Regions from separate parts of the Nocardia sp. CDC153 genome, predicted to be linked through region 1. Evidence: riboswitches for the same ligand, from Rfam matches in the RefSeq annotation. Region 1 holds a riboswitch; each other region holds the start of a gene.
The links. A riboswitch is a leader RNA that binds a small molecule or an ion and turns the genes downstream of it on or off. The one in region 1 is predicted to bind cobalamin.

Region 1 (10,383 bases):
CCTTCGGATTGCCGTATTCGCTTGGCCTCTCGCAGCCGCTTCAGCTCTCGCCCTAATGCCCTGCGTGCCATGGTCGATCCGCTTGTCATCTCGTTAGCCTCACTATCGGACGCTCCGAAATATGGAAGACCCCACCGCGGTGGACTTCGCCACGGGGGCCTCTGTAATGGAATAACCCCATCCCGCAAGCGGATTCGGGCATTTCAAGGTTCCGCCATCCGCTTATCCAGAGTGTACTCGTGGCAGGCCAGCGGCATTCGGCCTTTTCGTTTCGGTTCGCGACGAGTCATTGGAGATGAACTGTGGGACAGCCTATTTCACATGAGGTTCCAGACTATCCGGTCCAGAATTTGGAAGTCGCCAAGCGGGGGTTGGATTCCCATCGGGAGTGTGGCAAGGAGTGTGAGGCGCGGCGGTATTTCGCGGGGTTGGTGCCGTATTTGGAATTGTTGGCGAAGCGGCGGGCCGCGTCCTCGGGGTGGAATCTGTGGACCGAGCGGGGGTGAGGGTCAGGGGGCGAGGGGGTGGGCCGTGGTGCGCAGGGTCCAGGCGGGGGAGCGGTGGTGCAGGGTGGTGGCGGTCAGCGGCGGGATGTCTATGCGCCAGAAGGACTCTGCGGGGGAGTTCAGGGTGTAAAGGACTGCCGCGCGGACCACGCCGGGGTGGGTGATGGCGATGATGCGGTCGCCGGTTCCGGCCACGGTGTCGAGCCAGGTGCCGACGCGGGCGAGGAGGTCGGTGAGGGACTCGCCGCCGTGGGAGCGGTGTGCGGGGTCGGTGAGCCAGCCCATCAGCTGCTCCGGGGGCAGCTCATCCATGGACTTGCCCGACCACGTGCCGCAATCCAGGTCGCGCAGTGCGGGTTCCGGGGTTCCGGTGAGGCCCAAGGCCTTCGCGGTCTGCGCGGTGCGGAGCTCAGGTGCGCACAGGACCTGGCCGGGTTCCAGGCCGGGCAGGCCGCCCGCCTTCGTCGCGGACCGCTCACCCAGTGGGTTGAGCGGTTCGTCGGCGGGGAAGCGGGCGGCCTGTACCGCGTCGGTGATCGCGTGCGTGATCAGCGTGAGCCGGGTGACCGCGCTCATGCCGCCGCGGTCGCGGACTCGGCGCGCTCGCCGAGCAGGCGCGGGGCCAGCCAGGCGAAGCCGACGCCGATCACGATCCACAGAATCGCTTGGGCCGCGAAGGAATACAGCCGGAACTCGTACAGGTCGGCGGCGGGGAAGCCCGGGTACACGATCGCACCCGACGGATCCTTCAGCGCCTCCGGCGTTTCCGAGGCGAAGCTGGGCAGTGCGAGCATGACCACCGCCATGACCACCGTGAACGAGGCGGCCGCCGCCACCGCAGCGGTCCAGTTCCCCAGTCGCGCAGCCAGTCTGCGCCCCAGCCAGACCGCCGCCAGCAGGGCGACGGCGCTGATCGCGATCATGACCACGAACATCCCCGTGCGCTCCTTGATGGTGTCCGCGTCCGAGGACCCCGGCGGATTGGCCGGATACTTCAGGAACGGCACCGCGTACACCGCCAGGAACATCCCACCCGACACCAGCAGCGCCAGATTCCGCGCGGTGATCTTCCCGGCCCGCCGCAACGCCAGGTAGTACACGACCCCGAACAGCGCGCCCATGGCCATCCCCAGCACGATCACGCCGAAGCCGAGCCCGATGTTGGCCTGCTGTCCGCGGGTGAACAGCTCGGCGCCCATCTCGTGGTCCATGGGCTTGCCCGCGGCCTTGTCCAACGCCATTTGCGCGTCGTCACGCCCGGATTCGTAGTCGATGGCCCGATCGATGATGGGCTCGGCCAGGATCCGCGCGAACAGGAACGCCAGCAATCCACCGAGCCCGCCCAGCAGGACGCCTCGGCCGATGATTCGCTTTTCCATTGTGTCGACCCGATTCCCGCGACTAGTGGCAGGGGAAACCGAGGAGATGCCGTCCGTCGTGGACGAATTCGTGCACGTGCATGTCGTTGCCGAACACCGACACCGCGCCCTGGTCGAACCCGATGAAGTAGATCGCCAGCAGCGCCAACAGGGTGGTGCCGATCAACCACACCGGGGTGGGGATGGAAATGGAGACGGCACCGAGGCCGGAACGGGGAGCGTAGGACGTCGCCACGGGAACTCCTAGGGTGGGAGGGGGTTACGCGCCCCTCGGCCGATATCTACCTCGGCGGCCGGGGTCTGACTCACACCCGCGCGGAGTGCTCACAGTGGCGCGACCGTCCCGGATTTCCACCGGATTCCACGAATCGCCGATCAGATGACGATACGAGACCCCGAACGAACAGGTCAAACACCCGCCCACACTCTGGAACCCACGGCTCCGCTCCCATCGCCCGCCGGAGCTCGCTCTCATCGCCCGAGGGGGCACGGACCTGTTGCCCCGCGACACGGACCTGTTGCCCACGGCGGCTCGCTCGCTTCGCCTGTGGCTCGGACCCGCTGCCTGTGGGAGCTCTCCCTGCCGCGCTAGCTGGGGCTGGCACCTGTCGTCCGCCGGGGGGCCCGTGCCTCTCGGTGCGGGCGCTCGCACTCGTGGCCCGTGGGCTCGCGCCGAGCTGTCGATGGACCGGAATGGGTCCGAATCGATCTTTGATTGAAACCTGTTCTATCGCCCGGAAGCGGCTTTGACCAGCTGTTATTCGCCCGTCTGCCCTGGAGATTTGGGGCAGTTTTCCGAATCGGGGTGGGCGGGCCGGATGGGTTGAATACACTCCCCGCTGAAGTGAACATCTGACACTTCAGTTCTGGGATTAGAGGTACACATGAAGTCTGCTACACCGGGGGTTTTCGCTGCGCGCGCCGCGGCGGCTGTGATCGGCGGGGCATTGGTGCTCGCGGGGGCTACCGGATGCGGCAGTGACAAAGCATCGGACGGGTCCCAGGGCGGGACCAGCAGCACCGTCGCGACCTCGCAGGCCGTGAGCTCCGCGCCCGCCCCGACCACCACCGCGGCCCCGGCTCCGACTACCGAGGCGCCCGCGCCCCAGCCCGCCGCCACCGAACCCGCAGCGCCGCAACCGGTCGCGCCGGAACCGGCGCAGGCCCCGCAGCCCGCCCCCAAGCCCGCGCCGCAGACCCAGCAGGCCGAGAAGCCCGCGCCCCCGACCCTGGACGCTCCGGGATTCGAGCCGCGCGCCGGGTACTGAGCGAACTGGACGAGTAGGTGTTGGGCAATGGCGGGCGGTGGTTGTGCGCCACCGTCGTAGCGCTCGCGGCATCGCTGACCGCGGCGGGCGGCGCGGGTGCCGATCCGGCTCCCGCGGGCAAAGACCTTGTGGTGCTGGGTGATTCGTTCTCCGCGAACGAATGGGACCACTTCACCGGCCGCGACGACTGCAATCTGCACGGGCGCACGGCCTGGCCGGTGCAGCTGAGCCAGCTGATGGGCGTGTACGGGACCGATCGGGTCGACGACCCGTCGTGTCCGGGTGCGTCGATCGACAGCGGGCCCGGGTGGAGCCTGGCCCAGGAGGCGCAGCGGGCCGACAAGGAGGGTGCGTTCGGACCGAACACCAAACTGGTGACCATCCAGTTCGGGATGAACGACAAGTGGGGCTCGTCGGATCAGACCCTGTGGAATTCCTTGCAGCCCTGTGTGTTCAACCTCGTCCTGGGCTGTGATCCGGAGGCGATCGAACAGCATCGGATACCCGACTACACCGGGGTCTCCGGCGCGGTGATGGCCAAGCGCATGAGCAACGCCGTCACCTACATCAAGTACTACGCGCCGAACGCGAAGATCGTCTTCGTCGGGTACCCGGAGCTTTTCGTGCCGGGCAGCAGCACCGTCTGCCTCAGCATTGCCGGGGTCGCGCCGTTCATCAATCCGCGCGGGCGCGCGGTGGTGGAGTACCTCGACCGGATTCAGGCCGCGCAGCAGGAGGCGGCCCAGTTGCTGGGCATCGAGTTCTTGGACGCGCGTGCCCTCACCACCGGCCACGGCCTCTGCTCGTCGCAGCCGTGGTTGAACGGGATCCTCGATCCGCGCACGGGGATCGACGGCCTGCCCTTCCATCCGTCCACGCAGGGCGACGCCGTGGTCGCGCACGCGATCTACGACCGATACGGCCGCTGACCGATGCCGCGACCCGCGGCTCAGCACACTCCGCGCAAAACTGAAGACTCATAGTTCAATTTGCGATTCGAGGGTTCGAAAATGAAGTTCCGTCTCCCAGGCGCATCGGCCTCGCTGTGCGCCGCCTTCATGGCCATCGCAGCGGCCATGACGGGGACCGCGGGCGCGCACGCCGATACTCCGCTGGCCGCCACCGATCCGGCGGCGAGTGGCAAACCGCTTGTCATTCTGGGTGATTCGTACACCGCGAACGGGTGGGCCCCGTTCTCCAACGAGAAGAAGTGCGATCACGGCGACACCGCCTGGCCGGTGCAGCTCAGCGCTCTCATGGGGGTGTCGGGCGATCAGGTCTGGAATCAGTCCTGCCCCGGCGCGACCATCGAGGGCGGCGACGGCTACACCCTGACCGTGCAGGCCGCCAATGCCGCCAAGGCGGGCGCGTTCGGGCCCGGAACCAAGCTGGTGACAATCCAACTCGGCTTCAACGATCACTGGGGCGGGGCCGACAAATCCCCGTGGAGCTCCACCGAGGCGTGCTTCTACGATCTCGCCGGCGGCTGCGGCCCCGAAGCGGTGGCCGACGGCCGCATGGTCGATCCGCGCAATATCACCGGCACCGAATACGCCGCGCGCATCAGCAAGGTCGTGACCTACATCCGCTACTACGCGCCCAACGCGCGCATAGTCATCGTCGGCTATCCGGAGCTGTTCCGCCCCGACCAGCAATCCATCTGCTTCGACATCGTCGGCGTCCCCGTCACCCAACCCGACGGCCGCACGGTGGTCGAGTACTTCAACCGCATGGACCAGGCCGAACGCGAGGCCGCCGCCACCATGAACCTGGACTACCTCGACGCCCGCGCCCTCACCGCCGGCCACGGCCTCTGCACCCCCCAACAGTGGATCAACGGCGTCTTCGACCCCCTGGTCAAGGTCGACGGCCTCCCCTTCCACCCGGCTCCCCAGGGCGACGCCGTAATCGCCAACGCACTGTACGAGAGGTACGCACGATGACCGAGGTCATGCCCGCCACGGGCAGAGAGACGGCACCGGTCGCCGCGCGACCGGTGGGAGTCATTGCCGCGCAGCGCATCCCCGCGAATCCGACCCTAGGACCGACGCGCCGCCGAATTCACCCGGCACCGCAGGGCGACACCGTGATCGCCACCGCATTGCACGAGAGGTACGCACGATGACCGAGGTCATGCCCGCCACGGGCAAGGAGACGGCGGCGGTTGTCGCGCAGCCAACGGAAGCCCTTGCCGCACAGCATTTCCTGGACGCGCGAACCTCCGGATCGGCACGGACCGCAGAGCTCACCCGACCCGCCGAATCCACCGGGTCGGTCGACTACGCCAGGGTGGCCTCGTCCACGGGCACCATTGAACCCACGCACGTCACCGAATCCAGCGAGGCGGCCGACGCCGCGATCGAGCGGGCTCGGCGGGAGCGGCCCGCGCTGCCGTCGTTGACCGGTGGGCGGTGGTGGGCGGCGTTCGCGGTGTTCGTGTTGCACGCCTTGGTGTTTCTGCCGGTGTATCCGTTTCAGAAGTCGGAGATGTTCCGGCACATTCACGAATGGGTGCCGATGCAGCTCGGGGCCGCGGGGGTCACCTTCTTCTTCGTGCTGTCCGGGTTCATCATCTACTGGTCGTATCGGCCGGGAATGACGTTGCGCGCCTTCTATCGTCGGCGCGTATTGAAGATCTGGCCGACGCATTTGTTGGCGGCCGCCGCGTTCATCGCGGTGGCCAGTGTGCCGCTGCATCGGGCGGTGGTGTGGGTGCCCAATCTGCTGCTGGTGCACACCTGGTGGCCGAAGTGGACCACGGTGGGCGGGCTGAACGTCCCGTCCTGGTCGCTGGCCGCGGAAATCCTGTTCTACTTCAGCTTTCCGCTGGTGCTGCCGCTGGTCATGAAGATCCCGACCCGCCGCCTGCTGCTCGCCATGGGTCTGCTCATGCTGGGCATCGTCGCGCTGCACACCTCGTACTTCCTGTGGGTGGACGGTCCCAAGGGCATCGCGAATGCCTTTGCGCCGCGTCTGGTTCCGGGCAATGCCTCGCCCTACTACGAGCTGCACGCCTCCCCGGCCTGGTTCCGGCAGCCGAATATCCCGGTGTCCCCGTCGTATTGGCTGAGCTACAACTTCCCGCTCTCTCGACTGCCGGAGTTCTTCCTCGGCGTGCTGGCCGCGCGCATGGTGCTCGAAGGCCGGTGGCGCAATACGAATATGGCGTGGCCGCTGATCGCGCTGGCCATCTCCTACGCGGCGACCTGGGTGGTGCCGGTGAACTACAAGATGTCGGTGCTCATGCTCGCCCCCATGACCGCGGTGGTGGCCACCATGGCGACCCGGGACCTGCACGGTGTCCGGGGCATCACCGCGCATCCGCGCATGGTCTGGCTGGGCAATATCTCCTTCGCCTTCTATCTCATCCAGTTCCCTGTCATGGTGTTGGTCACGCGATACCTCATCGGCGGCAGGGAGTTCGGCGTTCTCGGTTGGGCGGGCTTCTCGCTGCTGTGCCTGGTGGTGTCGACCGTGCTCGCCGCGGCGCTCTACCACTGGGTCGACGACCCGATCATGCGCCGCTTCGCCCGTTCGAAACGAGCCTGACACCCCCATTCGAGGGGCACGAGCTCTCGGGGCGCGGAGTATCGGGGCAAGGAATTTGCCGGGTACCCGCGCCCTTCGCGCCGCTCTAACGTTCACCGCCGCAAGGAGTTTGTTTGCGGGTCGGGGCTCGGAGGGAGCGGCGTGGTCGCGGAGTTGGTCGCTGAGGTCAGGGTGGAGGAGCCCGAACCGAGCGCGGTGGAGCGGTGGAATCCGTTGGCGCGGATCATCTTCCGCTACGGGTTCGTGGTGCTGGGTGTGGGCATGGCCGGGGTGCTGGTGTTCCATTCGCTGCTGCGTTCCCTACGGGTGCCGGAGTCGACCGTGGAGGCGGCCTCGAAGTGGACGAGCCTGCATCCGTTGACCGAATGGGTGGGCGAGCACGTCTTCGACACCGAGGTGCGGTGGCTGTTCGCGGGAAGCAGTGACACCCAAGCGAATTGGATCTCGGTGTGCACTCTGCTGCTCGTGGCGGTGCCGGTCACCGCCGTGTGGTCGCTGCTGGACCGGGCCCGCCCGAACTACGCGCGACTCTACGGCTGGTTCCGGCTGACCCTGCGATTCGCGCTGGTGAGCGCGCTGCTGCTGTACGGGATGACCAAGCTGCTGCCCTCGCAGATGGCCTTCAGTCTCGAGCGTCTGGTGGAGCCGTTCGGTGATATGAGCCCGATGGCGGTGCTGTGGTCCTCGACCGCCGCCTCCGAGCCCTACGAAATCGCCTTGGGCGCAGCCGAAGTCGTGGCGGCCCTGCTGCTGATCCTGCCCATGACGGCGGGGCTCGGCGCGGTGCTGTCGGTGATCGTGTGTCTGCAGGTGTTCCTGGTGAACCTCACCTACGACGTGCCCGTGAAGCTGCTCGCGCTGCAACTGCTGGTGTACGCGCTGGTGCTGGCCGCCCCGGACATCCTCCGGATCGTGCGGGCCCTGACCGGCGGCGCGGTGCCGCCGCGCGCCCCCGAACCGCTGGTGACCACGCCCCGCGCTCGCCGAATCCTGGTGTGGGGCCAGGCGATCGCGGGTGTCTGGCTGCTGATCACCACCGTCATGGAGGGCCACGACGCCTGGCAGTTCTACGGCAACGGCCGCCCCCACTCACCGCTCTACGGGATCTGGAATGTCACCGAGCAGACCTCGAACGGCCAGCCGGTCGCCGCGGCCGACCGCTTCCGCCGCCTCATCTTCGACCTCCCCCAGGCCGTCACCGCCCAACGCCCGGACGATTCGCTCCTGGACCTCCCGGCCGTGATCGACACCGAGCGCGGCACCGTCACCATCACCAAGGACCTCGACCACGTCTGGAAACTGGCGACCCTGAACTACCAACAGCCCCAGCCCGACCAGCTGATCCTCGACGGCCAGTTCTACGGCCGCCCCGTCCACCTGGTCCTGTCCCGCGTCGACCTCGCCAGCTTCCGCCAGCTCTCGCGCGGCTTCCACTGGACCCAGCCCGCCCCGTACCTCCGCTAGCCCCGGCACATTCACCGGCTGGTCATGGTCAGACGACCAACTGGATACCTGCAACCTGTTTCATTCGAGCCGCATTTCGGTGACGACTCGCAAAGGAACACGTATGCGCCACAACGGCGGTGGAAACACCCGCGGCAAGACCCTCGCACTCGCGGCCGCCGCCTCATTGGTCTGGCTCGGCGGTGCGGCCCTCACGCCGACCGCCGCGCAGGCCGGGGTCACGAGCCCGAATCTGATCGTGGACGGCGATGCCGAGGCGGTCGCGCAGTGCTCACCGCGGGGTCTGGACGGCATGACCCTGCCGGGCTGGAATATCGGCAAGGGCGAGCCGAACGCGGTGTGCTACGGGCAATCCGGCTGGCCGGACGCCTCCTCGCCGGGTCCGTCGAACCGGGGCGCGAAGTTCTTCGCGGGCGGCGGCACCGGCAATTCCGAGATGGACCAGACCGTCAATGTCGCGGCCGCGGGCTCGGCCATCGACCAGGGGAACGTGAGCTTCGACCTGAACGGCTGGCTGGGCGGCTTCGGTGCCCAGCTGGACCGGGTCAATATGACCGCGACATTCCTGAGCGCCTCGGGAGCGCAGCTCGGTTCGGCCGAGTGCGACGATGTCAGCAGCATCGACCGCGGGCTGAAAACCGGGATGGTGCAGCGTGATACGAAGGGCACGCTGCCCAAGGGCACGCGCTCGGTCAAGATCGCGCTCAATTTCACCTGGACCGCCGGGGACACCAATGACGGCTATGCCGACGATCTGTCGTTCACCATCGGCGCGTCCCTGCCCGCGCCGAAGCTGACCGCGCCGGCCGCCTCGGTGCCCGGCTACGACCACGTATTCGTCGTCTACATGGAGAACCAGGACTACGACGGCGTCAGCGGCATCATCGGAAATTCCCAGGCCCCCTACATCAATGGCCTGCGGCCGCAGGGTGCGACATTGAGCCAGTCCTACGCCACGACCCATCCGAGCGATCCGAACTATGTCGCGCTGGCGGCGGGTGGTCTCTATGGTCTTGTCGACAACAGCGTGGGCACCACCACCATCGACGCCACCCATATCGGCAATCGGGTGGACGCGGCGCACAAGACCTGGAAGGGCTACGCCGAGGACGAGAACGGCAACTGCGATCAGACCGCGCACGGCCAGTACTACCAGGACGACCTGCCGTTCCTGTACTTCAAGAACATCAAGTCCGACGCGGCCTACTGCGCGGCGCATGTGCAGCCGCTGACCCAGATGACGACCGATCTGAAGTCCGCGGCCACGACCCCGAACTTCGTGTGGTTCGCGGCCAATGAATGCCACAACATGGAGGGCTGCGGCGTCGCGTCGGGTGACAGCTGGCTGAGCACCACGCTGCCGGTCATCTTCGATTCCCCGGTGTGGAAGCAGCAACGCTCGCTGCTGATCCTGACCTTCGACGAGGGCGCGGTGAAGGCGTTCGGCCCGCTGTACCCGAACCGGGTGCCGACCATCATGCTGGGTTCGCAGGGCTCGGTGAAGGCCGGTTTCACCAGCTCGCAGCGCACCGATCAGTACGGTCTGCTGCGGACGATCGACACCGCTCTGGGTCTGCAACCGCTCACCAACAATGACGCGTACGCGGCCACGGTGAACGACATCTGGTCCAACCCGAAGCAGTGATCGCGGCTGCGAGACGGTAGGCACAGCGTCGTGCTCACCGCGCCCGGACGCGGCGTGTCCTTCGCGACGCGCCGCGTACTGGGCGGATGCGCAGCTCCGCGATCCTGTCGGTTCCCGCCGCTACTCTGCGGGGGTGGTCAAACCGGATTCAGCACTGCGCCGCCTGATGCGCGAAACGGGGAAGCTACTGGAGCCCTACGGGTTTGAGGGGGCCGAGCCCACCTGGGCGTGCGTGACCGAGACGGGCACCGCCCGGCTGGAGCGCACGCGGATCTTCCGGACCTTCACCGCGGGTCAGCAGGTGCTCAGCTTCGGTCTGAGTTCGGCGGGCACGCCGGTGGCGTGGTGGGAGTTCTGCAATTGGCGCAGGGAGCGAGCGGGCCTGTCGCCTATCGCGATCGAGGCCGCCACCGGTCCGGGCCTGCTCGCCGGTGAGGGTGTCCCGGATGATCCGGCCCAGCTGTGGACGATCCGGCTGGACCCGTACCAGCCGGGCCACGTCGTCCCCCGGGACGTCACGGAGATCCGCACGGAACTGGCCCGGCGCGTGCACGCCGCGGCCCGTCGCGCCC
Region 2 (10,383 bases), on a different contig from region 1:
GATCGGCAGCGGCTCGGGCGATCCGCAGAAGTACGACCCGACCGCCAGCCGAGAAACCCTGGACCACTCCGTTCCCTATATCTTCGCGGTCGCCCTACAGGACGGCGGCTGGCACCACGAGCGCTCCTACGCGCCCGAGCGTGCGCGCAGGTCGGACACCGTCGAGCTGTGGCGCAAGATAACGACGGTCGAGGATCCCGAGTGGACTCGGCGCTATCACTCCACCGATCCCGCGGACAAGGCGTTCGGATGCCGCGCCGAGGTCGCACTGCGCAGCGGTGAAGTCATCACCGACGAGCTGGCCGTCGCGGACGCACATCCATTGGGGGCCAGGCCTTTCGGACGCCGGCAATACATCGAGAAGTTCCGCACCCTCACCGAAGGCATCCTCGATCTCGACGAGCAGGACCGCTTTCTCGATGCGGCCCAGCGCACTCCCGAACTTCGTGCGGGCGAGCTGGATCGGCTGACCTTCACCGTCGCGCCCACCGTGCTGGACCGCGCTCCGGCGACCCAGGAAGGAATCTTCCGATGATCACCTGCCGAGGAGGTTCAGCCCTCCCACACCAGCGCCTGCGCGGCGATCACCGACGTGCCGTTGAACGTGACCGACGGCGAGCCGTGCAGACGGTAGCCCTCGTCCAGCAGTCCGCTGACGCGTTCGCAGAAGGCGGCGTCGTCGGGTCCGGTGATCAGTCGGTAACGCAGGGGCGGTTGGTCGCTCATGTGATCAGCCTAGGCGGGTGGGTGCGGTGAGCGGGCCGTTGACCGCCGCGACCACGCCGGGCGAGAAGCGGGCCGCACTGCGGGCGGGGCTGGCGAGCGGGCGCATCCAACGCTGGCCCGGCGCCTTGAATCCGCTGGTGGCCAAGCTGATTCAGGAAATCGGCTTCGAGGGCGTCTATGTGTCCGGGGCGGTGGTCTCGGCCGAGCTGGGCCTGCCGGACATCGGGCTGACCACACTGAGCGAGGTGGCCGAGCGGGGCCGGCAGATCGCGCGGGTGACCGACCTGCCGGTGCTCATCGACGCCGATACCGGGTTCGGGGAGCCGATGAACGCGGCGCGGACGGTGAGCCTGCTGGAGGAGGCCGGGCTGGCGGGCTGCCATCTGGAGGATCAGGTGAATCCCAAGCGCTGCGGGCATTTGGACGGCAAGGCCCTGGTTTCCGCCGAGGAGATGGTGCGGCGGGTGCGGGCGGCCGTGGCGGCGCGGCGCGATCCGGGCTTCGTGATCTGCGCGCGCACCGATGCCCGCGGGGTCGAGGGTCTGGACGCGGCCATCGATCGGGCCAAGGCGTACGCCGACGCGGGTGCGGACCTCATCTTCACCGAGGCGCTCGCCGATGCCGACGAGTTCGCCAAATTCCTTGCCGCCGTGGATATCCCACTGCTGGCCAATATGACGGAGTTCGGCAAGTCCGAGCTGCTCTCGACCGGGCAGCTGGAGTCGCTCGGCTACAACGCCGTCATCTATCCCGTCACCACGCTGCGCCTGGCCATGTTCGCCATCGAATCCGGCTTGCGCGAAATAGAGTCGACGGGAACGCAATCCGCGCTGCTGGACCGCATGCAGCACCGCTCTCGCCTCTACGAGCTGCTGAACTACCGCGCCTACAACGCATTCGACACCGATATCTTCAATTTCACCGTGAGCGAGTGATTCCCATGACCGATATCAAGAAGGGTCTCGCGGGCGTCGTCGTCGACACCACCGCCATTTCCAAGGTGGTGCCCGAGACCAGCACCCTGACCTATCGCGGTTACGCCGTGCAGGATCTGGCCCGCCATCGCGGCTTCGAGGAGGTCGCCTATCTGCTCTGGTACGGCGAGCTTCCGAATCCCGCCGAGCTCCAGGAATTCCGCGTGCGCGAGCGCGCATTGCGCGGCGCGGACCGTTCCCTGCTCGCCCTCATCGCCCGGCTTCCCGAGACCTGCCATCCGATGGACGTCGTGCGAACCGCGGTCAGTTACCTGGGTGCCGAGGATCCCTTGGAGGATCGCGGCACCACGCGAGACGCTCTGCTGGCCAAGGCCTTACGGCTGACCGCGGTGCTTCCCACGGTCATCGCCGCCGACCTGCGCCGCCGTCGCGGCCTGGACCCCATCGCACCCGATCCGGCGCGTCCCTTCGCCGAGAACTTCCTCCACATGTGCTTCGGCGAAGCCGGTGACCCGCGCCTGGTCCGGGCCTTCGAAACCTCCCTGATCCTGTACGCCGAACACAGCTTCAACGCCTCCACGTTCGCGGCGCGGGTGGTCACCTCCACTGAATCCGATATGTACAGCGCCGTCACCGCCGCCATCGGCGCGTTGAAGGGTCGCCTGCACGGCGGCGCGAACGAGGCCGTCATGCACGCCATGCTGGAGATCGGCGATCCGGCTCAGGCACGAAAGTGGTTGCGGGAGAGGATCTCCCGCAAGGAGAAGGTGATGGGGTTCGGCCATCGCGTCTACAAGGACGGCGACTCCCGAGTCCCAACCATGAAATCCGCCCTCGCGGACATCGCCGAGTTGACCGGCGGAGACCGGTGGCTGGCCATGTACTCCGAACTCGAATCCGCCATGTTCGAGTTCACCGGCATCGAACCCAATCTGGATTTCCCCACCGGCCCCGCCTACTACCTGCTCGGCTTCGACATCGACATGTTCACACCGATTTTCGTCATGAGCCGAATCACGGGCTGGACCGCGCACATCCTCGAACAGTCCCAGTCCAACGCCCTGATCCGCCCGCTCTCCGAATACGTCGGCGTCCCGCCCCGGCCCCTCGGCGACTAGGCGTCCTCGAGAATTTCGGCGAAGGCGATCACCACGCCGCCGGTGGCGTTTTCGACGGTGGCGGCGACCAGCGGGCCCGCTTCCGCGGCGGCGGCGCTGGCGGCCGCGTAGTCGGTGAAGTACAGGTCCAGCAGTCGGTACGCCGGGGTCGGGCTGCCGTCCTCCTTGGGCCAGACCTTCGAGGCCTGCAGCCGGGTGAGGCCGGGGAGCTTGCGCGCGAGCGTGAGCTGCTCGGGGTAGGCGGTCTCGAAGGCCTCCGGATCGGTGGGGTTGGAGTAGACGAAGCTGATCTTGGTGGGGTTGCCGTTCTCCGACATGACTGACCTCTCGGTTGATCTCGATTCAGCGAGCGCATCCGCTCACGGTTGTCGACAGTATTGAGACGACTAGGCTGCGACCATGACCGCTCCGCTGGGAAAACTTGCCGATCGTCCAGCGCCGCAAGCCGATTCGCCGCCGGACGATCTGCTCTCGGAATTGCTCCGGAGCGTTCGGCTGAGCGGGGAACGCATGGCCGAATACACGCCGGGGCCGACGTTCTCCATCGGTTTCGCCGAGGTCGGCAGTCTGCACCTCATCGAGGAGGGCGAGCTCGACCTGCGGATCGACGGGCGCTCCGGCGTCGACCGTGTCGGCCGCGGCGATATGGTCCTGATCCCGCGCGGCGACTCCCACCGGTTGAGCGATGTCGAGGCCAGCGGCCCGGTGCGCTGGCTACACGGCACCTTCACCATCGGCGACCCGCAGGCGAGTCACCTGCTGCGGAGCCTGCCGGACCTGATCGTGCTCGGCGGCGCGGGCACGCCGGTGCCCGAAGGACTCGAGGTCGCCCGCCGCATGCTCCTCATCGAAATGCTCTCGCCCTCACAGGGTTCCGCGGTCATGATCGCCCGCATCCTCGATCTGATGTTCATCCAGATCATGCGCACCTGGGCCGCGGGCACGGACGTCGAACCGAACTGGCTGGCCGGCGCCTTCGACCCGCAGCTCGGCCCGTCACTGCAAGCGATCCACCGAGACCTCGCTCGGGACTGGACCGTCGACGAGCTGGCTCAGCTGTGCAACCTGTCCCGATCCGCGTTCGCGGCACGCTTCGCGGCCCGCGTCGGAAAACCACCGGCCACCTACCTCGCCCAGGTACGCCTGGACTCCGCGACCGACCTGCTGCGCGGCACGGCGCTGACCATCCCGCACATCGCCGAACGAGTCGGCTACACCTCGGAAGCCGCCTTCAGCCGCGCCTTCAAATCCCGCTACGGCACCCCACCCGCCCGCTGGCGACGAGACCTCCTCGGCCGCGGCTGACATGGCTCGGCTCGGCAGCCGGGATCGACTGCCGAGCCGGGGCCTTGGTTCAGCGCAGGGTCAGGGCCGCTTGGACCATGTTGCGGAGTGAGGCCTCGACCTCGGCGGGGCCTCGGGTCTTGAGGCCGCAGTCCGGATTCACCCAGAGGCGGTCCGCGGAAACGGCTTTCAATGCCTCGGAGAGCGATTCGGTGATCTCGGAGACCGTGGGGATTCGGGGTGAATGGATGTCGTAGACGCCGGGGCCGACGCCCAGCGCGAAGCCCGCGGCATTGAGGTCGTCGAGGACCTCCATGTGGGAGCGGGCCGCTTCGAGGGAGGTGACGTCGGCGTCCAACGCGGCGATGGCGTCGATGACCTCGCCGAATTCGGAATAGCAGAGGTGGGTGTGGATCTGGGTGGCGTCGGAGACACCCGAGGTGGCGAGGCGGAAGGCCGTGATCGCCCACACCAGGTAGGCGGCCTTCGCATCGGCTCGCAGGGGGAGGAGTTCGCGCAAGGCTGGCTCGTCCACCTGGATGATGCGGATTCCCGCCGACTGGAGGTCGAGCGTCTCGTCCCGAATCGCCAGGGCCACTTGGTTCGCGGTGACGTCCAGGGGCTGGTCGTCGCGAACGAAAGACCAGGCCAGAATCGTGACCGGCCCGGTGAGCATGCCCTTGACCGGCTTGTCGGTGAGGGATTGGGCGTAGGTGATCCAATCGACGGTCATGGGCTCGGGGCGGGCGACGTCGCCGTAGAGGATCGGCGGGCGGACGCAGCGGGTGCCGTAGGACTGGACCCAGCCATTGGCGGTGGTGAGGAAGCCGGTCAGCTGTTCGGCGAAGTACTGGACCATGTCATTGCGTTCCGGCTCGCCGTGGACGAGCACGTCCAGGCCCAGTTTCTCTTGCAGAGCAATGACTTCGGCGATCTCGGCGCGCATGCGGTCGCGGTATTGCTCGGGGGTGAGCGTGCCCTTGCGGAAGGCGGCGCGGTCGCGGCGGATGGTCGCGGTTTGCGGGTAGGAGCCGATGGTCGTGGTCGGCAGCGGAGGGAGACCGAGGCGGTCACGCTGGAGTGCACGGCGTTCCGCGGCCGGGGCGCGGCGAGTGGCGTTGGGGCTCAGCGTGTCCAGCCGGGCGCGGACGGTGTCGTCGCGCAGCCGGGCATCGGTGCCGCGGGCGGTGATTGCCGCACGGGCGATGGCCACATCGGCCGCCACTGACTCGATGCCCTCGTGCAGGGCGGTGGCGAGCAGACGCACCTCGGCGATCTTCTCGGCACCGAAGGCAAGCCAAGATCGCAGACTCGGGTCGATCCCGGTTTCGGCTTCGAGCGAATACGGCACGTGCAGAAGCGAACTGGAGGTCGAGACCGCCAGGTCGCCGGTCGATCCCAGCAGGGTGGCGAGCGTGGCGAGGGCGCGGTCCGGGTCGGTGCGCCAGACATTGCGGCCGTCGACGACACCGGCGACCACCAGCCTTCCGGCCAGGCTCGGCACGGAGGTCACGTCTTCGACGGTGGTGCCGGACGTGAAATCCAATGCCACACCCTCGATTCCGGTTTCCGCGAGAATCGGCAACGTCGGACCGGGGTATCCGAAGTAGGTGGCGACAAGCAGTGCCGTACGGCCGGGCGTCGCCGAAAGCTCGTCGTACACCTGCCGAACCAGACCGAGTTCCGCGTCCGAAAGGTCCGTGACCAGTATCGGCTCATCGATCTGCACCCAGTCCGCGCCAGCATCGGCCAAGCGCCGCAACAGTTCTCGATAAAGCGGCAGCAACGCGCCCAACCGCCGCATCGCATCACCCTCGGCGTCCTTGGCCAATTTCAGGAAGGTGAGCGGCCCGATCACGACCGGCCGCGCGGGCACCCCGAGCGCCTGCGCCTCGGCCAGCTCATCGAGCAATTTCTCCGGATGCAAGGCGAATTCGGTGTCCGGCCCCAACTCCGGCACCAGGTAGTGGTAGTTGGTGTCGAACCACTTGGTCATCTCCAGCGGTTCGATGGTCGAGGTCCCCCGAGCGGCCGCGAAATACCGATCCAACGGATCATCGATCCCCGCCACCCGAGACGGCAGCGCCCCGAACATCGCTGCGGCATCCAGCATTTGGTCGTAGTACGAGAAGGTGCCCACCGGCACCGAATCCAGCCCCGCCGCGGCCGCCGCGGTCAGTTGCGCCGCACGCAGTTCCCGTCCGACGGCATGCAGGGCATCGGCGTCGATCCGCTGCGCCCAGTACGCCTCAACGGCCTGCTTCAACTCTCGCTTCGGCCCGATCCGGGGCAAACCGAGAACCGTCGCCTTGAACGTATTCCTTTTGGTCACGGGTCATCTCCAGTGCTCCAAGTCCACTGGCCGCCGCCACAAGCGCACACGAACCTCGACCCCGGCCCCGTGTCCCCACGGCACGCCGAAGCCACCGGCCCGTCCACCCAATCCACGAGGCGCCGACCGCCGGATACGGCGTACCCGACACACTCGGCAGGTATTCGGACTCGCAGGCCCAGCCTCCCGGCCCCCTACTGACCATCGCTTCCCAGACGTACTCGCCCAGTGCTCATGACGGCGTTCGTTCCTGCATACCGCTGCGGGACAGTCCCGGATTCCCACCGGGTTCCCTCTCACCGATCCCCTCTTCCGAGAGAACCGATTTCGACGCCCACGACAAGTCGAGGTCACAACCCCACCCTGCCGCAGCGAACCGAATGCATCGCCAGCATATCCCCACCGCGGCACCCACCGAGTGGCACATCCTGGAGGCGAATCCGGACAAACCCCCTCCAGGATGTGCCACTCGATGACCCCTTACCCCCGGCCAAATCCCGCCCTAGAGTCCTTGTGCGTCGATCTCGGCTTCTACTTCCGGCAACGGCCCTTCCGCCGCGATCTCGCCAGCCGGGTTCGCCAGTACCCACCCGTAAGGGGGTACTCCGCGAGGTGCGAGCATCCAGCCGCCGTTAGCGGCTCGCTTGATTGCTGCCCGAACCGATGGTGACAAGTGCAACACAGGTCGAGAAGGGAACCGGAAGGGTTGTGACAGTTGGGGATTGGACCGTATTCGGGACAGAACTCCGGCGGTTGCGGGAACAGCAGGGCATGTCTGTTCGCCAACTGGGGAAGCAAGTCCTTTACGACCCGTCTGCGCTGTCACGGTTCGAGAATGGGAAACGCAAGCCACCAGCCGATATCGTTACCCGCCTGGATGCGGCGTTGAATGCTGGTGGCATCTTGTGCGCGTTGTACGAATCATTGTCCGGGCCGGACCCGTTCACCCCGCACGAGGCGCTGCAGAATCGTCGCTACGCGGACCAAAAGCTAGCAGGCGACCTGCAAGCCGTCCTAGCCGACACCAGACGCCTAGAGGACGAAATTGGGTCCAAGCTCGTGCTCCCGGTGACCGTTCGTCATTCCAAGATCGCTACAGCTTTGGCTCGTGAAGCCACGTCGAAAGCCCGCAAGCCGCTGGTGGATGCTGCCGCAGGATGGACACAGTTCCACGGCTGGCTCAACGCCTCACTCGGTCGGCATGACGCCGCTATCCACCATTACCGAGAAGCGCTCGAGCTGGCGGAGGAAGCAGGCAATGCCGACATGGTTTCAACCACCCTCGCTATGCGTGGGCATGTGGCGTGGATGGCAGGAGACACCAGCGCATCAATCGGATTATCTCAAGCAGCGCAACGGAATCCGCGGAACCTTTCCCGTACCGTTCTGGCTCTCGCGGTGCAGCAGGAAGCACGCGGCCTAGGCATGGAAGGCGACATGGACGGGATGGAATCCAAGCTGGATACCGCAACGGATTTGATCCTGTTGGGTGACCCGGACAAGCCCGACGCCCAGTACTTCTACTCGGATTCGTTCATTCGCATGCAACGCGGTATGGCGTACCGGCACGCCCGGCAATGGGCCAAGGCTATTGACGCCTTGGAGCACGGGCTACAGGGGTTCGACCGGAAGACGTTGGAGTCGGAGTGGGCTACCTGGTACGTGGCCGAGTTGGCTTGGTCGTATGCCGGTATCGGCGAACCGGAGAAGGCAGCGTCGTTGGCGTTGCGGGTAGTGGAGACCGGGAGGAAGACGCCGGGATCAAGGCTGGTCGGATACATGGGGGAGCTGTATCAGGCCATGGCCAAGCGGTACCCCGGCAACGCTTCGGTAGCTGAGTTGGGTTGTGCTGTGGACGTTCATGCCGCGTGACAACGAAAGTGGTCGCGAGGTAGATGGTGGCGGCGATCGACGATGATGAGTTCGAGCGGCTGCTAACCGTATTCGAGCGCGAAGCTCTCCATTTGGAGATGCGAGACGCCTACGGGACGGCGGTCGAAAAGCATCGCTGGCCCGATGGTCGATGCGGGTGAGGTTATTCGATGGGTGCCACATCGATTGGTGTCGTCAATCGTTGTGCCGGGCACCGATTTCTATCTGTTCGATGATCGTCTAGTGGTCTTCCTGCACTACGCGGGTAACGGCACTGGGACCGCCAAAGTGACTTCGACCAACCCGCAAGATATTCGGCTGTGCCGCACGGCGTTCGAGGCAGTCTGGCCACTGGCCATTCCACACCGTGACTATGAAGCTGCGAAAGGGTGCCCGTTCTAGAGGACTTTGGCTATTGCGGGGATTACTCGCTGGATGAGGGTGTCGGGGGAGGTGGGGGTCCAGGATTGGAAGGCTTGGGTGGATTGGGGGTCGTCGACTATGACGAGTTTGGCGTGGGTGAGGGTGGAGGAGAGGAAGGGGGTGGGGAGGCCTCGGAGGCCGCCGTTGGCGGCTTGTTTGTCGGTGCGGACGACGATGATGACGTCTACGTCGGGGACGGAGACGTCGGAGAGGGAGTAGGGGCGTTGGGGGGAGGTTTCGTCGGGTTTGGCGCGGAGGTCGGTGGCGTAGCGGAAGCCGATGTCCTGGAGGAACTTTGCTTGGGGGCTGGTGTCGAGGTCGGCGGTGACGGAGTTGTCGGCGAAGTTGTAGACGCCGATGGTTTTGCTTTGGAAGGTGGGGTGGGCGGAGCGGACCTGGGCCAGGGAGTCGGTGTGGGGGGTGGTGACGATCGTGGTGTCGCCGGTGGTGTTGCGGTCTACGGCGAGGTAGATCGCGGTGCCCGAAAGGCCCAGCAGGGCAAGGATTGTGGTGACTATCAGGGCCAGGCGTAGGCGTTTGACGCGGCGGGTGGTGGGGTGGTCGATGCGCTCGGTGGGCTGCTCTTCGATCGGTGGCGCGAGCGGTTGTTGGCCGTGGAGGGCCAGTTCGGCGTCGCGGGTGAATTCGCGGCAGGTGGCGTAGCGCCGGGCCGGGTCCTTGGCCAGGGCCTTGGCGATCACCGCATCCAGGGCGGGTGGGAGTCCGGGCCGCAGGGTGCTCAGCGGCGGTGGCGGCTCCTGGAGGTGGCCGAGCATGGCCTGTGCCAGCGAATCCATCGGGAACGGAGTGCGCCCGGTGAGCAGCTTCACGAACGCGCAGCCGAGACTGTAGATATCCCCGCGATGATCCAGCGGCTCGGCCGCCAGGCGTTCGGGGGCGGCGTAGGCGACCGTGGCCATCAGGCTGTCGGTGGCGGTCAGCTCCTTGCCGTCCGAAATCGATTTGGCCACACCGAAATCGGTGAGCAGCACCCGCTCCTCATCCTCGGCGCGGTCCTCCTCGCCGCGCGAGAGCAGGAAGTTGGCGGGCTTCACGTCGCGGTGCAGGAGTCCGCGCCGATGCGCGTAGTCGAGGGCCTTGCCGACCTCGGTGATGATCCGCAGCGCGCGCGGCGGATCCATGCCGTCGGGATAGCGCTTCAACTCGACGGCGGCGTCGGTGCCGGGCACGTACTGCATGGCGATCCACAGGTGCCCGTCCTCCTCGCCGCGCGCGTAGACGGTCACGATATTCGGATGATCCAGCTCCGCAGCGAGATTCGCCTCCCGCTCGAAGCGCGCGCGATACACCTCGTCGTGCGAGAGATCGGCGCTGAGCACCTTCAGGGCGTCGAGCCGACGGGGAAACATCGGGTCCTGCACCAGATACACGGTGCCCATCCCGCCGCTGCCGAGCACCCGAATCACCCGGTGGCCGCCCACGATCGTGCCGGGCCGCAACGGCATGAAAGTTCCTCCTCGGTACTGCCGGATACCCGACTCTTCTCGAATGTAGCAATGTCGGCCGCACCCGGCCCGGCGTCAGATATGCCCGTAGGCGAGCAACTCGTACTGCGCCGAAACCCGTTGCCGCAGATCCTGAGACTGGTCGGCGGACACCTCGGCCAGATACCGCTCGTAGGGCAGATAGCAGACGAATCTCGCCCCGACGGCGTCATCGTCGCGGGTCTGCA
Region 3 (10,383 bases), on a different contig from region 1:
GACGACAATCTGCGCGCCACCGTCGATATGACCGAGTTCTACGCGACCCTCGCCGAATCCTGGTTCGGCGTCCCGGCGAGCGACGTTCTGCCCGGCTCGCCGCGGCCACTGCCCGGGGTCGTGGCCGTATGACCGGTACGAGTGCTGTAATTGCGCAGGTGCGGGTACTCGTGTGCGAGGACGACAGGGAGCTGGGCGACGAGGTCGCCGCGGGATTGCGGGCGGCCGGATTCGCGGTCGATCTGGCCCGCGACTACGCCGACGCGGACCTGAAGATCGCGGTCAACAGCTATGACTGCCTGGTGGTCGATCGCGGGCTGCCCGACGGCGACGGGTTGGATCTGGTGCGCGCGCAGCGCGAATCCGGGCGGCGCACGCCGGTGCTCATGCTGACCGCGCGCGACGCCCTGGCCGACCGGCTCGACGGGTTCGCCCAAGGGGCCGACGACTACGTGGTCAAACCCTTCGCCATGGACGAGCTCGCCGCGCGGGTGCGGGCCCTGTGCCGCCGCCAGGAACTCCCCGAGGCCACCCGCACGGTCGTGGGCACCCTGGTGGTGGACCGCCCGCGTCGTCGGGTGCATCGCGCCGGGACGCTACTCACCTTGACGCCCAAGGAATTCGGGGTGCTCGAGCTGCTGGCCGTGCGCGCCGGAACCGTGGTCACCCGGGCCGAACTCATCGAATGCTGCTGGGACGAAATGGCCGAACCCGCCTCCAATGTGGTGGACGTGGTGGTCGCCCAGCTGCGGCGCAAGCTCGGGGAGCCGCCGCTCATCGACACCGTCCGGGGCGTCGGCTTCACCATCGCGCCATGAGGATGCCGCTGCTATTGCGGAGCGCCTGGCGCACGACCCGGACCCGGCCGACCAGTCCCGGACAGCTGCGGCGCACCCGATGGCTGCTGACCGCCCTGTTCACCGCGCTCACCGCCGTCTGCCTCATCGTGCTCGGCTCCATCGCGGCCTCCATCGACGCGCACTCGCGCGACAAGGAATTGGACGCGGGCATCGACCGGGTGGTGACCGGACTGGCCCGCGAGGTGTATTGGAACGAGGACGGCAGCCTCGATCTGGAGACCGTGCGCGGTGACGACGATCTGTCGGGCGGGTCGAACGCGGTCGCCGTCCTCGTGCGGGATGCGCAGGGCAGCTGGCAGGAACGGTTCGCGCACAAGCGATCCGAGCTGCCCGCCGATCTGGTCGCCCCGGCCCGGCAGGTCGCCGCGGACGAGGAGACACGGTGGCGGACCGGGACCGACCGCGACGGGCATCCGACCCGGCTGGCGGGCGCGCCGATCTGGGATACCGAGGGCTCGCCCGCCGCGGTCATTTTCGCCGCCGGGGATCCCGCGCCCGGGCAGCGCGACCACCGCAGCCTGGTCATGGCGCTGTGGGGCGGCGGGCTCGCGCTGGTGGTGCTGGCCGGTCTGGCCGGGCACCTGCTCTCGGGGGTGAGCATGCGGTCGGCGCTGCGCATGCTGGATCAGCAGGAGCGATTCCTGTCCGAGGCCTCGCACGAACTGCGCACGCCGCTGGCGACGCTGCGGCTGTATCTCGATGCGGCACTGCGGGATCCGGGCGATGCGCGGCGCGCGGTCACCGACGCGCGCTCGCTCACCGACCGCATGGGCCGCATGGTGGCCGGGCTGCTGGCCCGCACCCGCGCGGAAACCGGTGTGGGCGAGCTGGATCTGCAGCGGCTGCATCTGGATCAGCTGGTGGAGGGCGTCGTCGCGGAGTGCGGCGGCGAGGTCGCCTTCGTCGCGGAACCCACGGCGGTGCGGGCGGATCCGGATCTGCTGGCGCTGGCGGTGCGCAATCTCATCGACAACGCGCTCGTGCACGGCGGCACGCCCGTCCAGGTGCGGGTCGCGGCGGGACAGGTGCTCGTCCGCGATCACGGGCCCGGGGTCGATCCCGAGTTGACCGACCCCTTCCGGCGTGGCGCGGTGGGGACGCGCGGGCAGCACGGCATCGGGCTGTCGCTGGTGCGCTGGGTGGCCGACGTCCATTCCGGTTCCGTCACACTGACTTCCGCCGATGGCGGCGGCACGCTGGCCACCCTCACCCTCCCGGAGGCTCCAGCGGACTCGCCGAACAGCGAATGAATCTGTCGTGATCTTCATCACAGTCGGCGTAGGGTGGCCGCGTGCCCTCCACCCATGTCGAGAAGTTCGTCGGTGCCCCGCGTCCGAATGTCTTCCGGGCGCTCCTGGATGCGCGTTCGGTGCGCACGTGGATGGTCCCCGACGGAATGTCGAGTCACATCCACGAATTCGATCCGCGCGTCGGCGGGCGGTTCCGGATATCGCTGACCTACGACCTGCCCACCGAGGCCGGAAAGACGACCGCGCACACCGACACCTTTCACGGGGTCTTCGCGCGGGTCGTTCCGAATCGGGAGGTGGTGCAGACAGTCGAATTCGAAACGCAGGACCCGGATTTGAGCGGGGAGATGACGGTCACCTACACCCTCGACGATGTCCCGGGCGGCACCAAGGTCACGGCGCGGCACGACAATCTGCCGCCGGGGCTGTCCGCGGCCGATAACGAGGTCGGTTTCCGCATGTCCTTGGCCAAGCTGGCCCAGCTGACCGAGCACGCGGCCCGGCACTGAGTTCACCTCCCGACAGGTGAACAGCGCGATACCAGGAGCTGACCGGCGGCGCAAGCCTGGATGAAACGCCGGAAATTCGTACAGTGGATTGGTATGGCGTTGCCGGGTTTTCCCCATCCGTCCGGTGTCGCCGATTACGACGATCGGCGGCGTCGGGAACGGCTGCGCGCGACCCGGCTCGGCGCGGGCTGGGTGCGGCTGCGGCGGACGCGGCTGATGATTCTGCGGCTGAGCCTGATTCCACTGGTGGCGCTGGGTGCCTTCGCCGAATACATGGGCGTCGACGTGCTGCCCGAGCAGGCGCGGCTGGCGCGCACCGAACCGGCCGTGCTGCCCATCGCGGGACCCTCGGACGCGAAGGTCAGCGACACCGCCGTATTCGACCTGGTCGGTCTCGGCGTGCTCGACGCCGGTGACACCGCCCGCGCGCTGCCGTCGCTGGCCACGCTGGGGTCGGTGTGGGCCGTGCGCTACGACCAGACCGGTATCGACACCAAGGTCATCTCGGATCTGATCGTGAAGGTCACCGAGGCCGCCAAGGTGCCGAACGTGGTGCTGGTGGGCCACAGCATGGGCGGGGTGATCGCGCTGGAGATCGCCAAACACCTGCACGTCGGCAGCGCCGAGAAGGTGAAGGCGGTGATTCTCGACTGCACGCCGGTCGACCTGGACGCCGTGCGGCCCGAAAGCCGGGACCAGGGTGAGGAAATGCTGCGCTGGATGGGCTGGTTCCCCGGGGCGCGCGAGAGCCGACTGCTGCGGCTCATCGTGGAAACCTATGCGCGCCATCAGGATTTCGTCGGCGGACGCTATGTGATTCGCGGCGACGAATTCCGGCAGGCGGTGCGAAACGTGCTGCGCGACAAGATCCTGAACACCAATGCCGCCAGCAATGGCCTGATCGAGGCGCAGTTCAAGGCCATTGTGGCCGGTGGCGCGGTCGACGATCTGCGGGCGCTGTCCAAACCCGCGGCGGGTAAACCGCGTCCGGCCATCGCGTTCATTCGCCCGCACAATCCGTACGACGATCCGATCGTGAATGTCGAGTACTCGCACCAGGTGCTCATCGATCAGGTGGGCGGGGTGAACGGGACGCTGCTGGTGGTGACCACACACACCACCGGGCACGCCAACCCGATCGAGCGGCCACAGGAGTACAACGCGGTCATCGCCAACCAGATCGTGCCGTTCGTGCGGCAGATCCAGCTCGACGAGATCGGCACCGTGTCGATCGGGCGCTGAGCATCGGAGCCTCAGCGCACGGCGTCGTCGGTGGCGGGGTGAATTCCCGAGGGCGGCACCAGATTCCAGCGCTCCAGCTGGGCGCGGACCTGCTCGGCGGCATCGATGTTCAGCGGGCCGCTGGTCCACAGGGCGTACGGCAGGTTCAGGAATCGGCCCGCGGTGACGGCGCGCAGATCGCGAATGCCGGGCTTGGCGCGCAGCAGGTCGATCTTCTGCCCGAAGGTCTGGGGCGGGTAGTCGACGAAGACGATGGCGTCCGGGTCGGCGGCGGCTATGCGCTCCCAGGACACGGCGGTCCAGGTGTCGGCGACATCGGCGAGGGCATTGCGGGCCCCGGCCGCCTCCAGAATCGCTTGGGGAGCGCCGAATTCGCCGCTGGACATGACGGTGTCGGAGGCGCTGTCGAAGACGAAGACGGTGGGGGGCTTTGCGGGCCGAGGGGCGGATTGCAGGGCGGCGAGGCGGCGGTCGAGATCGCTCGTCACCTCCGTGGCCCGGTCCTTGCGGCCGGTGATCGCGCCCAGCGCGGTGAGATCCGTGCGCAGGGCCGTCCACGGGTCCACCACGCCGCGTTCACCATTGGGGCGGCGGCAGCTCTCGGTCAGGATGTAGGGGGCGACCCCGGCGGTTCGCAGGGAATCGGGGGTCAGGTTCGTGGATTCCGAGTAGCCGTAGTTCCAGCCCGCCACTATCACATCCGGTCGCTGAGCGAGCACCGTCTCGCGTGAAGGGTAATCCGGCGCAACGGAATTCAGCTTGTCGACGGCGTCCCCGTAGTGCTTGCGCAGCGTGTCCGCGTCCCGCTTCAGGCTCGACACCGCCACGGTCTGGTCCTGCGCTCCCAGCGCCAACACCATGGAGATCAGGTTCCCGTCATTGACGAACATCCGTTGCGCGGGCGACGGAAAGCGCTGCTCCACACCGCAATTGCGCACGGTGAGGTTGCCCGACGTCGCCTGTGACGACCCGCATCCCGCCAGCACCGCCGCCGCGGCGATCAGCGCGAGCGCCGGGCGCACCCGGAAATCCGAAACCTTGGTCAAGACTGCGCCTTTCGTCATGCGGCACCGAACCGGTAGCTGCGGCGGCCCAAGAGGAGGAGAAACGCGGGGGCCCCGATCAGCCCGGTGAGGACACCCACCGGGATTTCGGTGGGGCGAACCAGAATTCGGGTGGCGGCGTCGGCGACCACCAGGAACAGCGCTCCGCACAGGGCGCTGGCCGGGAGCAGCACCCGATGGCGCGGACCCACCAGCAGGCGGGCGGCGTGGGGGATCACCAGGCCGACGAAGCCGATCCCGCCCGACACCGCGACCAGGACCCCGACCAGCACCGCCAGCAGCACGAACAGCGCGATCCGCAGCTCCCGCACGGAAACTCCGATCGAGGTGGCCGTGTCCGCGCCCAGGTTCAGCGCGTCGAGCGAATTCGCCGCCAGCAACAGCGCGACCAGCGCAGCGGCGACCACGCACGCGGGCAGCAGAATTCGAGTCCAGTCCGCGCCCGCGAGACTGCCCAGCAGCCAGAACAACACCGACTGCGCCGCCGACGGATCACTGCTGCGGAAGATCAGAAAGCTGCTGAAGGCGGAGAACGCGGAAGCCAGCACGGTACCGGTGAGCACCAAACGCAGTGGGTCGAGCCCACCTTGGGCCATGGCGATCAGAAAGACCGCCGCGGCCGCCGCCAGCGCACCGACCAACGCGCCCGCCGAAAGCGCCCACAATCCCGCACCCGCGAACACCCCAGAGGTAATGACGGCCGCCGCCCCGACACCCGCCCCTGAAGAGACACCCAGCAGATAGGGGTCGGCGAGCGGATTGCGCACCAGCGTCTGCATGGCCACCCCCGCCACCGCCAACCCAGCCCCGACGACGGCCGCGAGAATCGTTCGCGGCACCCGCAATTGCCACACGATCGTGTCCAGCCCGAGGTCGGCGGCCTCCCGGCCACCCAACCGGCTCCGGAGCACGCCGACCACCTCGCCCAGCGGAATGTTCTCCGCCCCGAATCCGGTCGCCACCACCATCGCGACAACCAGCAGTATCCCCATGACGGGCAGGGCTATCGATGTGCGGGCGCGCCTCATCGACGAAGCTCCTCGGGCAAATCGCGGCCTCTCGAGAGTTCTGCGCGGCGGGGGAGGTCTGACTCGCACCGGAAGCCCGGTACTCACAGTGGCGCGACCGTTCCGGATTCCCACCGGATTCCCGCACCCACCGACGATTACGGACGGACTCTACCGTCCGGAACCAATTCTCAGCGAATGCGGCTGCCGAGCAGGTGGCGGACGCCGCTGACGAAGAGTTGCAGGCCGAAGTCGAAGCGGGCGGTGGCGTCGGTGGTGTCGTAGAGGGGTGAATGTTCCTCGGCGAGAGCGCCTACCGAGTCCATTTGGATGCGCGACTGCTCGTCGACGGTCTGGCCGAGGACGTAGTAGAGCAGGGTGTAGGCGGCGAGGTCGGCTTCCTCGCGCGTCATGCCCGCGCGAATTGCCGCGCTGGCCAGGCGTTCCCGGCCCTTGCTGGTGGTGAGTCGGGAAGCGTAGGTGGCCGAGACCAATTCGGCTCCGTCGCGGTAGGCGAGCAGGCATTCGCGCAGCCGGTGCGCCAATTCGGTGATCTGCTTGGACCATTCGTCCGCGGCGACCGGCTCGTCCATGGGCGCGAGAATGCGGTCGGCGACCGCGCCGAGCAGGGCCTGCTTATTGGGGAAGTGCCAGTACAGCGCGCCCGGCTGAACATGCAGCGAGGTGGCCAGGCGGCGCATGGTGAGATCCGCCAATCCGTACTGGTCGAGAATGGCGATCGCGCCGTCGACCACGTCCGTGCGATGGAGTTGCACTGAAAAACCCGACCCTCTCGTGTTCCGGCTCACGTTCCGGACTGCTAGCCTACCCTGAACACCGTTCAAGTTGCTCGGCCACACCGGCCGGACGAAGGGATTCGCGCGGATATGACTCAGGCAGCCGTCACCACCGAAGCCGGTAGCACTGCAGGCGATGACATTCTCGCCATCGCTCGCGAGCAGGTGCTCGAGCGCGGCGTCGGCCTGGATCGGGAGCAGACCCTCGAGGTGCTGCGGCTCGGCGACGACCGGCTCGAGGAGCTGCTCGGCCTGGCGCACGAGGTCCGCATGAAGTGGTGCGGCCCGGAGGTCGAGGTCGAGGGCATCATCTCGCTCAAGACCGGCGGCTGCCCCGAGGACTGCCACTTCTGTTCGCAGTCCGGCCTTTTCCAGTCGCCCGTGCGCGCCGCCTGGCTCGACATCCCGTCGCTGGTCGAGGCCGCCAAGCAGACCGCCAAGACCGGCGCGACCGAATTCTGCATCGTGGCCGCCGTGCGCGGACCCGACGAGCGGCTCATGGCGCAGGTCGCCGCGGGCGTGGAGGCCATTCGCAACGAGGTCGACATCCAGGTCGCCTGCTCGCTCGGCATGCTCAACCAGGAACAGGTCGACCAGCTGGCCGCCATGGGCGTGCACCGCTACAACCACAATCTCGAGACCGCGCGCTCGTACTTCCCGAACGTGGTCACCACCCACACCTACGACGAGCGCTGGGAGACCCTGCGCATGGTCCGCGAGGCGGGCATGGAGGTCTGTTGCGGCGGCATCCTCGGCATGGGCGAAACCCTGGAGCAGCGCGCCGAATTCGCCGCCGACCTGGCGCTGCTCGAGCCCGACGAGGTGCCGCTGAACTTCCTCAACCCGCGCCCGGGCACCCCGTTCGGCGACCTCGAGGTGCTCCCGGCCGCCGACGCCCTGCGCGCCGTCGCCGCCTTCCGCCTCGCCCTGCCGCGCACCATCCTGCGTTTCGCGGGCGGGCGTGAGATCACCCTCGGCGACCTGGGCGCCAAGCAGGGCATTCTCGGCGGCATCAATGCCGTCATCGTCGGCAACTACCTGACCACCCTGGGTCGCCCCGCCGAAGCGGACCTGGATCTGCTGGGCGAGCTCAAGATGCCGATCAAGGCGCTCAACGAAACCCTCTGAAAAACTGGGGGTCCGGGGCCGCGGCGGCGGACCCGCGCTTACTGTAGGGATATGGGGGTCGCGAACCCCCGCTGTCCCCCAAACGGTCGAGTTTCGGACACGAAGGATCTTTCGAGGTGGTCGTGGAGATCGAGGAGCGCTACAACCCGTTCACGGGCAAGCGGATCGTGCCGGGTGTGGAAGATCCCGTACCGGCCGCGGCCGCACTGGGTTTGGAGCCGCCGCGCTTCTGTGAGCAGTGCGGTCGCCGAATGATCGTGCAGGTCAGCCCCGACGGCTGGTGGGCCAAGTGCTCCCGGCACGGCGTGCTGGAGTCCTCGAGCCTGGAACGCCGCTAGTGGCAACCACACTCACCGCCGAGCCGGGCGGACTACGCGTCGATGTGGTGATGCGGGAAGTGCGCGCGGCGGCGGTGGTGTTCGCCGCGCTGGCCGCGGTGAGCGCGCTGGCCGGGGTGGTCTGGGCCTACCTCGCGCCCGCCGAGCAGCTGCTGGTGGTCGAGCCGGACCGGGGGACCGCGCTCACCGGTGAGAGCATGCACCGCTTCGACGCACTCGCGATCTTCGTGCTCATCGGGATCGTGCTGGGGGTCGTGGGCACGGCCGCGGTGTGGCGGTGGCGTCGGGTGCGCGGGCCGATCCTGCTGTGCGGGATCCTGCTCGGTTCGCTGGCCGGGGCCTTCCTCACCAAGGTGGTGGGCGAGGCCGTCGCCGAACAGCTGCACACCCGGCCCAAGCATCCGGCCGTGCACACCATCGTGGAATTCGCTCCCTCCGTGGAAGGTTGGGCCGCGCTCATCGCCCAGCCCCTCGCGGCCGCGGTGGTCGTTCTCCTGCTGACCGCGCTGAGCACCTCCGACGATCTCGGCACCGGCGAGTACCTGCCCTTCGGCGGTCAGCGGCCCGAGCCGACGATCATCGCACCGCCGCAATACGGTTCGGCGATCAGCTACGGCCCCTACCCCGGCTCGCCCGCCGGGAACCAGTTCACCCCGCGCGATCCGGTGGTCCCCTTCGAAGCCCCCGGCGCGGTCCCCGAATCCGACACCGCGCGCTGACGGCAATATTCGCTGGAGCTCCGGCGTTGTAACCCCTACCGTGTTCGAGTTCACCGAACCGATTCACCCTGGGGGACCCATGAAACCCGCACCCGCCGATCGCGGCGCGCCCGCTCCGGCGGAACGCCCGGACCTGACCGCCTGGCGGCAACGCCACGAACTGCGCAGATCCAATGCCGCCCAACCCATTCCGAACGGCCGCCGCTACAAGCGCACCGTCAAGCACCGCAATCGCGACAGCTAGCGAACCGCGTGACCCGTTGTCGCGCAGGGCACGTCGGGGATCCGCGCGTCGAAGTCGGTGATCCAGGCGGGCGGGCCCTGGCAGAGGAAGGCGTCGAAGTCGGCGGTTTTCGCCACGAAATGACCGAGCCAGGCGACGGTGTACGCGGGCTGCAGTTTGGGCCCCGCATCGAGCCCGAGAGCGGCATGCAGCGCCGCGCCACCCCGTAGGACCAGCCGACGAGTTCGACCCGCTGCGTATCGATCATGTCGCGAAAATCCTTGGAGCCGACGAGATATCCCAGCCCCTTGCCCAACTGGCCGTATCGAACCCGGTGTCCATGCGCGGCGTTCCAGCGAACCAGGGTTGTTACCGGTGGGTAACTTGAGGCATATTATGATGCGGCGAGCGACGAACGACATTGCGTCCCTTGGTAACTGAAAGGTCACCGCATGAGCACCCTGCAGTTGACGCTGGGCATCATCTCCATCCTGATAGGTGTTCCCGCGTGGGCAGGGTTTGTCCTGGCGATCCGCAGAATGGTGCGCACCATTCGGCTGGGGCAGCCCGCACCCGATCGTTTCGGGCCGTTCCTGCCGCGATTCGCCACCATGGTCAAGGAATTCGCGGCACACACCCGCATGGTGAAGTTCCGGACCGTGGGCTGGGCGCACTGGCTGGTCATGGTCGGGTTCCTGATCGGATTCGTCACCGTCTTCCAGGCGCAGGGGCAGATCTTCAGCCCCACCTTCACCTGGCCGTGGGTCGGCGACACCCTCGCCTACCACCTGCTCGACGAGCTGCTGGGGCTGGGCACCATCGTGGGCGCGGTGGTGCTGATCGTCATTCGGCAGCGCAACCACCCGCGCCGGCCCGCGCGGCTGTCGCGCTTCTCCGGCTCCAACTTCCTGGCCGCCTACTTCGTCGAGGCGGTCGTGCTCGTCGAGGGCATCAGCATGGTCGGGGTGAAGGCGTTGGTGGAGGCCTACACCGGTGAGCACCACGCGGTCAGCGACTTCGCCAGCATGCAGATCGCCAAGGTGCTGCCCGCCAGTGCGGCGGCGGTTTCGGTGTTCGCGTTCTTCAAGCTCATGGCGGCGCTGGTGTGGGTCGTCGTGGTCAGCCGCAATATCGACTGGGGTGTGGCCTGGCACCGGTTCGCGGCGTTCTTCAATATCTACTTCAAGCGCGAGGCCGACGGCGATGTCGCGCTGGGCGCGCTGAAGCCGATGTTGTCCAAGGGCAA

Region 2: it holds a riboswitch for cobalamin, as region 1 does, so the genes downstream of both, metE (5-methyltetrahydropteroyltriglutamate--homocysteine S-methyltransferase) here and VMT65_RS04820 (CbtB domain-containing protein) in region 1, are expected to answer to the same signal.
Region 3: it holds a riboswitch for cobalamin, as region 1 does, so the genes downstream of both, VMT65_RS36205 (FecCD family ABC transporter permease) here and VMT65_RS04820 (CbtB domain-containing protein) in region 1, are expected to answer to the same signal.

Annotation. Positions count from the first base shown of each region.
Region 1 is NZ_JAYKYU010000001.1:1,065,645-1,076,027, forward strand. It holds gene VMT65_RS04805 (helix-turn-helix domain-containing protein) at 1-89, opposite strand, end outside; gene VMT65_RS04810 (histidine phosphatase family protein) at 510-1,082, opposite strand; gene VMT65_RS04815 (CbtA family protein) at 1,079-1,885, opposite strand; gene VMT65_RS04820 (CbtB domain-containing protein) at 1,908-2,120, opposite strand; cobalamin riboswitch at 2,160-2,298, opposite strand; gene VMT65_RS04825 (hypothetical protein) at 2,770-3,153, shown strand; gene VMT65_RS04830 (SGNH/GDSL hydrolase family protein) at 3,171-4,082, shown strand; gene VMT65_RS04835 (SGNH/GDSL hydrolase family protein) at 4,164-5,096, shown strand; gene VMT65_RS04840 (hypothetical protein) at 5,093-5,278, shown strand; gene VMT65_RS04845 (acyltransferase family protein) at 5,275-6,702, shown strand; gene VMT65_RS04850 (DoxX family protein) at 6,844-8,166, shown strand; gene VMT65_RS04855 (alkaline phosphatase family protein) at 8,270-9,811, shown strand; gene VMT65_RS04860 (hypothetical protein) at 9,945-10,383, shown strand, end outside.
Region 2 is NZ_JAYKYU010000002.1:1,581,345-1,591,727, reverse strand. It holds gene VMT65_RS15895 (MmgE/PrpD family protein) at 1-535, shown strand, start outside; gene VMT65_RS15890 (DUF1737 domain-containing protein) at 553-726, opposite strand; gene prpB (methylisocitrate lyase) at 753-1,661, shown strand; gene VMT65_RS15880 (bifunctional 2-methylcitrate synthase/citrate synthase) at 1,667-2,779, shown strand; gene VMT65_RS15875 (EthD family reductase) at 2,776-3,096, opposite strand; gene VMT65_RS15870 (AraC family transcriptional regulator) at 3,179-4,084, shown strand; gene metE (5-methyltetrahydropteroyltriglutamate--homocysteine S-methyltransferase) at 4,134-6,395, opposite strand; cobalamin riboswitch at 6,534-6,736, opposite strand; gene VMT65_RS15860 (helix-turn-helix transcriptional regulator) at 7,059-8,267, shown strand; gene VMT65_RS38460 (DUF6879 family protein) at 8,291-8,428, shown strand; gene VMT65_RS38455 (DUF6879 family protein) at 8,412-8,669, shown strand; gene VMT65_RS15855 (serine/threonine-protein kinase) at 8,666-10,156, opposite strand; gene VMT65_RS15850 (DUF7373 family lipoprotein) at 10,232-10,383, opposite strand, start outside.
Region 3 is NZ_JAYKYU010000008.1:222,021-232,403, forward strand. It holds gene VMT65_RS36175 (DUF1501 domain-containing protein) at 1-132, shown strand, start outside; gene VMT65_RS36180 (response regulator transcription factor) at 159-818, shown strand; gene VMT65_RS36185 (sensor histidine kinase) at 815-2,110, shown strand; gene VMT65_RS36190 (SRPBCC family protein) at 2,152-2,619, shown strand; gene VMT65_RS36195 (lipase family alpha/beta hydrolase) at 2,713-3,861, shown strand; gene VMT65_RS36200 (ABC transporter substrate-binding protein) at 3,873-4,907, opposite strand; gene VMT65_RS36205 (FecCD family ABC transporter permease) at 4,922-5,953, opposite strand; cobalamin riboswitch at 5,987-6,122, opposite strand; gene VMT65_RS36210 (TetR/AcrR family transcriptional regulator C-terminal domain-containing protein) at 6,124-6,708, opposite strand; gene bioB (biotin synthase BioB) at 6,820-7,857, shown strand; gene bsaP (biotin synthase auxiliary protein BsaP) at 7,980-8,195, shown strand; gene VMT65_RS36225 (DUF2567 domain-containing protein) at 8,195-8,914, shown strand; gene VMT65_RS36230 (hypothetical protein) at 8,994-9,158, shown strand; partial or broken gene VMT65_RS36235 (Fe-S oxidoreductase) at 9,590-10,383, shown strand, end outside.